3 regions of the Rahnella sp. 1L-D-7-B-C2 genome follow, and region 3 is predicted to be linked to each of the others. Evidence: predicted binding sites of a transcription regulator. Region 3 holds the regulator's gene; each other region holds the start of a gene.
What was found. The regulator LexA, encoded in region 3, represses DNA repair genes until DNA is damaged. The targets are predictions, from matches to a motif close to TNCTGTATGTACATACAGNA.
Positions count from the first base shown of each region.

Region 1: a site for LexA is predicted at 1,765-1,784, ahead of rmuC (DNA recombination protein RmuC). Genes of this name have one in related genera too.
Region 2: a site for LexA is predicted at 1,394-1,413, ahead of sulA (SOS-induced cell division inhibitor SulA). Genes of this name have one in related genera too.

Region 1 is NZ_JBXAVQ010000011.1:17,884-21,147, reverse strand. Features, by position in the region: gene udp (uridine phosphorylase) at 222-983, shown strand; gene AC0Z7K_RS16900 (DedA family protein) at 1,142-1,669, shown strand; gene rmuC (DNA recombination protein RmuC) at 1,827-3,264, shown strand, end outside.
Region 2 is NZ_JBXAVQ010000001.1:370,033-373,296, forward strand. Features, by position in the region: gene yccS (YccS family putative transporter) at 1-541, shown strand, start outside; gene AC0Z7K_RS01680 (TfoX/Sxy family DNA transformation protein) at 561-1,214, opposite strand; gene sulA (SOS-induced cell division inhibitor SulA) at 1,434-1,940, shown strand; gene ompA (porin OmpA) at 2,297-3,264, shown strand, end outside.
Region 3 is NZ_JBXAVQ010000024.1:25,537-28,800, forward strand. Features, by position in the region: gene dinF (MATE family efflux transporter DinF) at 1-869, opposite strand, end outside; gene lexA (transcriptional repressor LexA) at 994-1,602, opposite strand; gene AC0Z7K_RS22375 (diacylglycerol kinase) at 1,722-2,090, opposite strand; gene plsB (glycerol-3-phosphate 1-O-acyltransferase PlsB) at 2,231-3,264, shown strand, end outside.

The DNA.
Region 1 (3,264 bases), on a different contig from region 3:
ACGGGGCAATGTCTGCTTTTTTATGTCTCTACTGGAGGCATCACGTATAAAATTTCCTCTTTAGCGGCATAATTTGTGATGAGAATCACAAATTAAATGTATGCGTTGTTCTTGTTGTTACATCATAGTGACGACCGTCACGAAATGGCGTCACAATGTTCAGTACAGTTGCCGGGTGTTCCTCCTGCCAATAATTGACCTTACACACAGAGGAGTTTGTTATGTCTCAGCCTGAAGTTTTCCACCTTGGCCTGACCAAAAAAGATTTAAACGGTGCGACGCTGGCGATTGTTCCCGGCGACCCTGAGCGCGTGGAGAAGATTGCCAAACTGATGGAAAACCCGGTTCGCCTGGCTTCCCACCGCGAATTTACATCATGGCGCGCTGAGCTTGACGGCAAATCTGTGATCGTCTGCTCAACCGGTATCGGTGGCCCGTCAACGTCTATCGCAGTCGAGGAGCTGGCACAGCTCGGTATCCGCACCTTCCTGCGCGTTGGTACTACGGGTGCCATCCAGCCGCATATCAATGTCGGCGACGTTTTGGTGACGACCGCAGCTGTGCGCCTTGACGGGGCTAGCCTGCACTTTGCACCGATGGAATTCCCGGCAGTGGCCGATTTCGCCTGTACTACAGCGCTGGTCGCTGCGGCAGAAGCCGTGGGCGCACAAACACATATCGGCGTAACTGCCTCTTCCGACACCTTCTATCCGGGTCAGGAGCGTTATGATACTTACTCCGGCCGTGTTGTTCGTCGTTTCAAAGAATCGATGAAAGAGTGGCAGGAAATGGGCGTGATGAACTACGAAATGGAATCTGCCACCTTGCTGACCATGTGCGCAAGTCAGGGTCTGCGTGCAGGTATGGTTGCCGGTGTCATTGTGAACCGCACGCAGCAGGAAATTCCTAACGCGGAAACCATGAAAAAGACCGAAAGCCATGCAGTGAAGATTGTCGTCGAAGCCGCACGCCGCCTGATTTAATTTTTACAAAATCAGAACAACACATCACATCTATGGGCTGCCTCCGGCGGCCCATTTTTTTGCCCATTTCAAAGGATCTGTTAAGGTCAGGTTTGTAGTGAGTCTGGAATAATCACTTTCATTACGCCTCCGATTCCATGAAACAAGGAACTCCATTTTTGACTGTTAACGAGATTCTGGATTACACCACCACGTTTATTCGCGCACATCAGGTGTGGGCTGCGCCCATCGTTTTCTTTCTGGCATTCGGTGAATCACTGGCCTTTCTTTCATTGCTCCTTCCCGCGACTTTTATTTTGCTTGGGCTCGGCGCGCTGATTGGCGAAACCGGTATCCCTTTCTGGCCCATTTGGGCAGCGGCAGCGGCCGGTGCGTTCCTGGGCGACTGGCTGTCGTACTGGGTCGGTTCCCATTATCAGGATCGTGTCGGCAACTTCTGGCCGTTCTCCCGTCATCCGCAAATGCTTGTACGTGGTCACGCTTTTTTTGATAAATGGGGCATGCCGGGCGCGTTTATTGGTCGCTTCTTTGGCCCGCTTCGTGCTGTCGTCCCGTTAGTCGCGGGTATCTGTGGTATGCCGCAAAAGTATTTCCAGATTGCCAATATCACTTCCGCGCTGATCTGGGCCTTCGGTATTCTGGCACCCGGCGCCTTTGGCATTCAATGGCTCAGCCGCTGGTTTTAAATCCTGCTCTCTGTGAATGACTGCCGCAAGGGGGAAAGCGCAGGGAAATTTCTTTTTGGAAGACATCCCGCAAAGCCTTAATGCAACAGAAAATAGACTGGACATCCATACAGCCTGCTATTACCGTGACCGCAGATGACTTTAAGAAGGAAAAAGCGTGGATATCAGCATTCTGACGGCCCTTGGCGCGGGGTTAATCGGCTTGTTAGTAGGCTGGCTGCTGGCCAGTTTACGGCAGCAGCAACAGCAGACTGAGTTCGAGACTCAGCGCCGTTTGCTTGAGCAATCTCTTGAGCAGCTGAAGGGCGAAAATGACGCGCTGAAAGGCGAACGGCAGGCCTCGTTGCAGCAAATCCGTGAAGCTGAACTGGAGTTACGGAAACTTCACAGCATGCAGGCGGCCAGCCAGGAAAAACTGCAACTGCTGACGCACTGGCAAAACGAATGTGAACAGCTTAATCAGGAGCTGCGAGCGCAACGTGAAATCAACAGCGCACAGGAAGCCGAGTTACGCGAGGTGTCGACCCGTCTGGATGAAACACGTATGGCCGCCGAAGATAAGCAGCGGCTGCTGATCAACAGCGAACAGCGTCTGAGCAGCCAGTTTGAAAATCTCGCGAACCGAATCTTCGAACAAAACGGCCGGCGCGCCGACGAACAGAACAAACAAAGCCTCGATAAACTATTGTTGCCGCTCCGCGAGCAACTGGATGGTTTCCGTCGTCAGGTGCAGGACAGCTTCGGGCAGGAGGCACGTGAGCGACATACGCTGGCGCACGAGATCCGCAATCTGCAGCAACTTAATGTTGAAATGGCGCGTGAAGCCGTCAACCTCACCAAAGCGCTGAAAGGTGATAATAAGACGCAGGGAAACTGGGGCGAGGTGGTGCTGAGCCGTGTGCTGGAAGCCTCCGGTCTGCGTGAGGGATACGAATACCAGACGCAGGTTAGCGTTCAGGTGGACAGTAACAGCCGGATGCAGCCGGACGTGGTGGTACGTCTGCCGCAGAATAAAGACGTGGTGATCGACGCGAAAATGACGCTGGTGGCCTACGAACGTTACTTCAACAGTGAAGACGACAGCGAGCGTGAGCTGGCGCTCAGCGAACATATCGCGTCGGTGCGCGGGCATATTCGCTTACTGGGGCGCAAAGATTATCAGCAGCTTCCGGGTCTTCGCAGCCTCGATTATGTGCTGATGTTTATTCCCGTTGAGCCTGCTTTTCTGCTGGCCATCGACCGTGAACCCGAATTGATCAGCGAAGCGCTCCGTCACAATATTATGCTGGTCAGCCCGACGACTCTGCTGGTCGCATTACGTACCATCAGCAACTTGTGGCGCTATGAGCATCAGAGTCAGAATGCCAAACGTATTGCCGATCGCGCCGCCCGCCTGTATGACAAACTGCGTCTGTTCGTCGACGATATGGAGTCGATGGGTCAAAGTCTGGATAAAGCGCAGGGAAGTTATCGTTCCGCAATGAATAAACTCTCGCAAGGGCGTGGTAATCTCATTGGGCAGGTAGAAAGTTTCCGCGCGCTGGGCGTTGAAGTTAAACGGCCGATCAGCCCATCTCTGGCCGAGATGGCAAAAG
Region 2 (3,264 bases), on a different contig from region 3:
GAAATTCCGCCAGATTGACAGGGTAGTCAGCAAAACCTTTGAAGCTAACTGCCGCTATCTGGATGCCATTTTGGTGCAATATCATCAGGGCAAAGATAACAGCCTGGATTACCGACTGGCACGCCGCGATGCGCATAACTGCGATGCAGAACTGGCTTCGGTGGTCTCCAACATGAGCTCCGAGAAAAATAACGATCCTGCTACGCTCGACGCTGCATTCAGACTGTTATGCCTCAATCACACTATGCTGAGCTACATTTCAGCACTCGGTGCGCACCGGGAGAAGCTTGAAGATACTGAAACACTTCACCTGCTCGATGATGCGGCGTGTTGTGTGGATGGTGCTCTCAATCATATGCCGACAGAAACAGACCGGATACAGCGCGCGCTTAATCATCTGACTGCGCGGATCCAATTACGAACGACAGAATCCGACAGTAAAGAACAGCTCGTACTTCAGCAGATTGGCTTGCTGGTGGCTCATTTACCTGAGCTCACCAGCCTAAACAACAAAATTCTGCCCGGACAAAGTCATCCCTGAGAAGCACGTCCCGCGCCAGTCAACTTGCTGCGACGTTATGTGTATTTTGACGTTGCTGCTCCAGCCGCTCTTGCTGATGGTTATACCACTGAGTTAACAACTCACGGGATGCCATTGGCAAAGCCGCTTCATGAAAGCCCAGAATTGCGCCCTCAAGAGCCATCAATATGTTAATGCTCAGATCCTTTTTGACTGCGCAGAGCTTTTCATACGTCACACATGCCCCTTGCAGGCGAAGATCATCTGAATTTTCGATCCCCACTTCCCATAGCATTCTTTCCAATGCCAGCGTCAGATTAGGTAAGTCTTTGAGCCGCCCGGCTTCGTTGTTTTTTCGTCTGTCGATATCACGTTGCATTCCTCGCAGAGAAAGCATTGCCATCTGACGCAATGCTCTCGGATTCTCCCACTGGGCTTTACTCACCTTAAAATAACGGAGCAGAACGGCCATCCCGCGTTTTCGATAAATCAGCCTTTCCATGCCCTGTTCACAAAAATATTGTTCGGTTTCATGGCTCGCACGCAGATACAGCTCACCGTCTGAGACCAGGGCGAACATCACGCGATTGGCCGATAAACTGTACCCTCCAAACTGTGAGCGGGCGCGAATATTACCGAATGAAGCGAAGAGTTCCATACACTGAAGAATACGTTTTTTTGACTGACTTATCATTGCGTTATCCTTTTCACATTAATTCCATACACCCCATTTATGGGTTAGCTAAACAGCTAAAATCAAAATACGCAATGTGGTGCATCCCGCCAAATACAAAATGCATTTGCAGCCTGTTACCTTCGAAATTTGCGAGATATCTTGGAAAAAATTGGGTTGATCTTTGTTCACCACCAGAGTACTGTACATTCATACAGTAACTCACTGGGGTACACCATTATGCGAACTCAACAACATGCAAATCATCATTTTAGTCAGCTTGCTTTGCCGGTAAGTCATCCACAGGTAAATATGTCTGCATCCCTGAATAATGGTCTGATCACTGAGTTCGTCTATAGTGCGAGCCAACCTGCTTTTGCCCAGTTACTCCTGCCTCTGCTTCACCATCTCGGTACACAGTCACGCTGGCTGTTATGGCTTACTCCACAACAAAAACTGAGTCGTGTATGGCTGTCTGAATCGGGTTTGCCCGTTGATAAAATGGTTCAGGTGAATCAGATTACGGCGATGTCGACAGTAGATGCGATGGAAAAAGCGCTTCAAACAGGAAATTACAGCGTGGTGTTGGGATGGCTACCCGAATTGAATGATGTGGAGAGAGAAAGACTGCAAATTGCAGCACGTCAGGGAGGGGCTTACGGGTTCATTATGAAGCCAACAAATGAGCAAAGTTCAGCCAATGGACATCACTCAACAGTAAAAATTCACTCGTCTGTATATCATTAGTTCAAATTAGGAATGTTCTGATGAAAATAATACGGAACTTAGTGATTTGTGCTGGAACAAGCGCCAAAGCCAGTAAAAACGGGCATTCCTGACACAGTTATCCTCCAAGTTTTGTCATCAAAAGGTCAAACACGTTAAAAAATGTGTACGTTTTTCCCTTTTTTTCCACGGTGTTAACACTTCAAGCTTGTAAGTTTCGCGCCACGTTGTAGACTTTACAACGCCAAGGTTGCTCTATAATGCCAACGTAAAGTGGCAAGTTCCTAATTGACGCAATAACCTTGGCGTAAGGATTTTAACCAAGGGCTTACAGCTTAAAGCTCAATTGCCTATTTGGATGATAACGAGGCGCAAAAATGAAAAAGACAGCTATCGCATTAGCAGTGGCACTGGCAGGTTTCGCTACCGTAGCGCAAGCCGCCCCTAAAGATAACACCTGGTATACCGGTGGTAAATTGGGCTGGTCCCAATACCATGACACTGGTTTCGCAAACGCTTACGAAGGTATCGGCAACGGCCCTACCCACGAAAGCCAACTGGGTGCAGGTGCGTTCTTGGGTTACCAAGCGAACCAATACCTGGGCTTTGAAATGGGATATGACTGGCTTGGTCGCATGCCTTCTAAAGGCAGCGTAAACAACGGCGCGTTCAAAGCACAAGGCGTTCAGCTGGCTGCTAAATTGAGCTACCCACTGACTGACGATCTGGACATCTACACCCGTCTGGGTGGTATGGTCTGGCGTGCAGACTCTAAAGGTAACTTCAACAATGGCGCAGCTGGCCGCATCAGCGACCACGACACCGGTGTTTCTCCACTGGCAGCAGTTGGTGTTGAATACGCAGTTACCAAAAACTGGGCTACCCGTCTGGATTACCAGTGGGTTAACAACATCGGTGACGCAGCTACAGTTGGCGCACGTCCTGATAACGGCATGCTGGCTGTGGGTGTTTCTTACCGTTTCGGTCAAGATGAAGCAGCTGCTCCAGTTGTTGCTCCGGCACCAGCTCCAGCTCCAGTTGTAGAGACTAAGAAATTCACTCTGAAATCTGACGTTCTCTTCAACTTCAACAAAGCGACTCTGAAACCAGAAGGCCAACAGGCTCTGGATCAGCTGTACAGCCAGTTGAGCTCAATCGATCCTAAAGACGGTTCTGTTATCGTTCTGGGTTACACCGACCGTATCGGTTCAGAACAATACAACCAGAAACTGTCTGAGCAACGTGCTCAGAGCGTAGTAGATTACCTGGTATCTAAAGGTATCCCTGCTAACAAGATCTCTGCACAAGGCCAGGGTAAATCTAACCCAGTTACTGGTTCTACCTG
Region 3 (3,264 bases):
AAGGTCAGAAGATTCATCAGAACGGCATTCACCGCAACAATATGGCTGCCGAGCCGCGCCCCGAGAATAGTCAGCGAGGCGAAACAGAGCTGGAGTAGTAACGAACGCAGCATAATGTCACGGTTGAGACTCAGCAACCGGTGCAAGTCGCCGCGCCACGATGAGGTCAGCAGCGGGAAAGTGATCCCCCAGCGCTTCATCACACGCCAGACAAAACACAGCCCGATGAACAGCGTGAAATACTCCGAACAGGCAGTTGCCGTCGCTGCGCCCTGTACATTCCAGCCGAGCCCTATCACCAGCCACAGATCCAGCACGATGTTAAGCAGGTTACCGGCAATCAGTAAAATCACCGGCCCGCGCACGTATTGAATTCCGAGGAGCCAGCCCAGGATCACCAGATTTGCCAGAGAAGCGGGCGCGCTAATCCAACGGATTTCAATAAACAGCCGCGCCTGTTCCAGCACCGACTGACTGCCGCCAACAATGTAAAAAGCCCCTTCCATCAGCGGATGACGGAACAATAAAATCACCACACCCGCCAGCACAGCCAGAAGAAAAGGCTGCACAAAAGCGCGCGCCAGCAGGACTTTATCTTTCGCGCCGAGCGCCTGCGCGGTCATACCGGTGGTACTCATGCGCAGGAACAGCAGCATCATGAACAGGAAGGTGGTGATCATCGAACCCACCGCGACGCCGCCGAGATAATCCGGGCTGTCGAGATGACCGATCACTGCCGTATCCACCAGTCCCAGCAAAGGCACAGTGATATTAGAAAAGATCATTGGCAGCGCGAGCATCCAGAGGGCTTTATCGGTCGGGCTCAGAAAAGTGTGTTGAAACTTTTGCAGAAGGGATTGATGTTGCATAGAGAATCTCATGCCGGAGGTTCAGGATATGCCTAAAATGAAATCGCCCCGTGAGGGGCGATGATGCGAAATTCGTGTGACTTAGTTCAGGGGAAAGCGCAGAAATCGCATTTTCGTTGACTGATTAGATCCAGTCGCCGTTGCGAATAACACCAACCGCTAAGCCTTCAATGCTGAAGTTTTGCTCACGCAGATCCACCACAATCGGCTGGAACTCGCTGTTTTCAGGCAGTAACTGCACCACGTTGCCTTGTTTCTTCAGGCGTTTTACCGTGACTTCATCATCGATACGGGCGACGACAACCTGGCCATTACGCACGTCCTGCGTTTTATGCACGGCCAGAAGATCACCATCAAGAATCCCAATATCGCGCATCGACATACCGCTAACGCGCAGCAGGAAATCCGCGCTCGGTTTAAACATCGCGGGATCTACCTGATAGTGTCCTTCGATATGTTGCTGAGCCAGCAGAGGTTCACCGGCGGCTACACGGCCAATGAGCGGTAAACCTTCTTCTTCTTCCATCAGCAGACGGATACCGCGCGAAGCCCCGGAGACAATCTCAATGACGCCTTTACGCGCCAGAGCTTTCAGGTGTTCTTCCGCAGCATTCGGGGAACGGAACCCAAGACGAGCGGCAATCTCCGCGCGGGTTGGTGGCATACCCGTAGTGGAGATATGATCGCGAATCAGGTCATAGACCTCTTGTTGTCTGGTCGTTAAAGCTTTCATTCCGCCCCCTGGTTGTTTATACAGTCTAGCTGTGAGTATATACAGCTATACGGGCAATGAAAACCTAAGATTGAATAAAAACAGTGCATAAGCGCGATTCCTGGAATACAGATTCCAAATCAGAACCATCGCGGCCAAAAGATGCTGACCCAGACAAAAATCGCCAATATGATGGTCAACAGTACAGCAGCCGACCCGATGTCTTTGGCACGTCCTGAGAGCACGTGAAACTCAGGCCCGATGCGGTCGATTGCGCATTCCACGGCGCTGTTGAGCAATTCCACCACGCAAACCAGGACCACCGAGCCGATTAGCAGGATGCGTTCGATGCTGCTCACATCGAACCAGAATGAGAGCAAAATTAAGGGGATAGCCGCACTGGCTTCCTGACGGAAAGCCGCTTCATTTTGCCATGCCGCTTTCAGCCCTTTCCATGAATATCCGGCTGCTTTATAAATTCGGGTAAATCCAGTGACTTGGTTCGCCATTCTGTTACTGATCCTTGAGGGGTAGTCCTTCGGGTGTTTGATGCATTTTAGCGGTTTAATGGTCTCTCATCACCACAGATCTCATTTGAGCTTTCTGGTATCCTTGCGGCGAAATGGCTAACAAGAGGCTTCACGTTTTTATGTCAGGTTGGCGTAGACTTTATTACACATTATTGAATTTACCGCTTTCATTGCTGGTAAAGAGCAAAGTCATACCTACAGATCCGGTGACCGAGTTGCACTTAGACCCGACGCGCCCGATCCTGTACGTATTACCTTATAACTCCAAAGCAGATTTGCTGACCCTGCGTGCGCAGTGTCTTGCCCAGAATTTGCCCGATCCGCTGATTCCGCTGGATATCGACGGCACACTGCTGCCAAGCCATGTGTTTATCGCTGAAGGCCCGCGCGTGTTTTCGTATTACACGCCGAAGCAGGAATCCGTAAAGCTGTTCCACGACTATCTGGATCTGCACCGTAATAATCCGGATTTAGACATTCAGATGTTGCCCGTCTCGGTGATGTTCGGACGTGCACCGGGCCGTGAAGGTCAGGATACGCCGCATCTGCGCGTGCTGAACGGCATTCAGAAATTCTTCGCCGTGTTGTGGCTAGGCCGCGACAGTTTTGTCCGCTTCTCTAATACGGTGTCGTTGCGCTACATGGCGACCGAGCACGGTACGGATAAAACCATCGCGCAAAAGCTCGCCCGCGTGGCGCGAATGCACTTCTCTCGCCTGCGTTTGGCAGCAGTCGGCCCGCGCCTGCCTGCCCGTCAGGATTTATTCAATAAGCTGCTGGCCTCGAAAGCCATTGAAAAAGCCATTGAAGATGAAGCGCGCAGCAAAAAGATTTCACACGAAAAGGCCCAGCAAAACGCTATCGCGCTGATGGAAGAGATTGCCGCGAACTTCTCTTATGAAGCCGTGCGCCTTTCCGACCGCGTACTGAGCTGGACGTGGAACCGCCTGTATAAAGGCATCAACGTGAATAACGCCGAGCGCGTGCGCCAGTTAGCGCAGGACGGTCAGGAAATCGTGTATGTGCCCTGCCACCGCAGCCACATGGATTATCTGCTGCTGTCTTACGTGCTCTATCATCAGGGGTTGGTGCCACCACACATTGCAGCCGGTATCAATCTGAATTTCTGGCCAGCCGGCCCGATTTTCCGCCG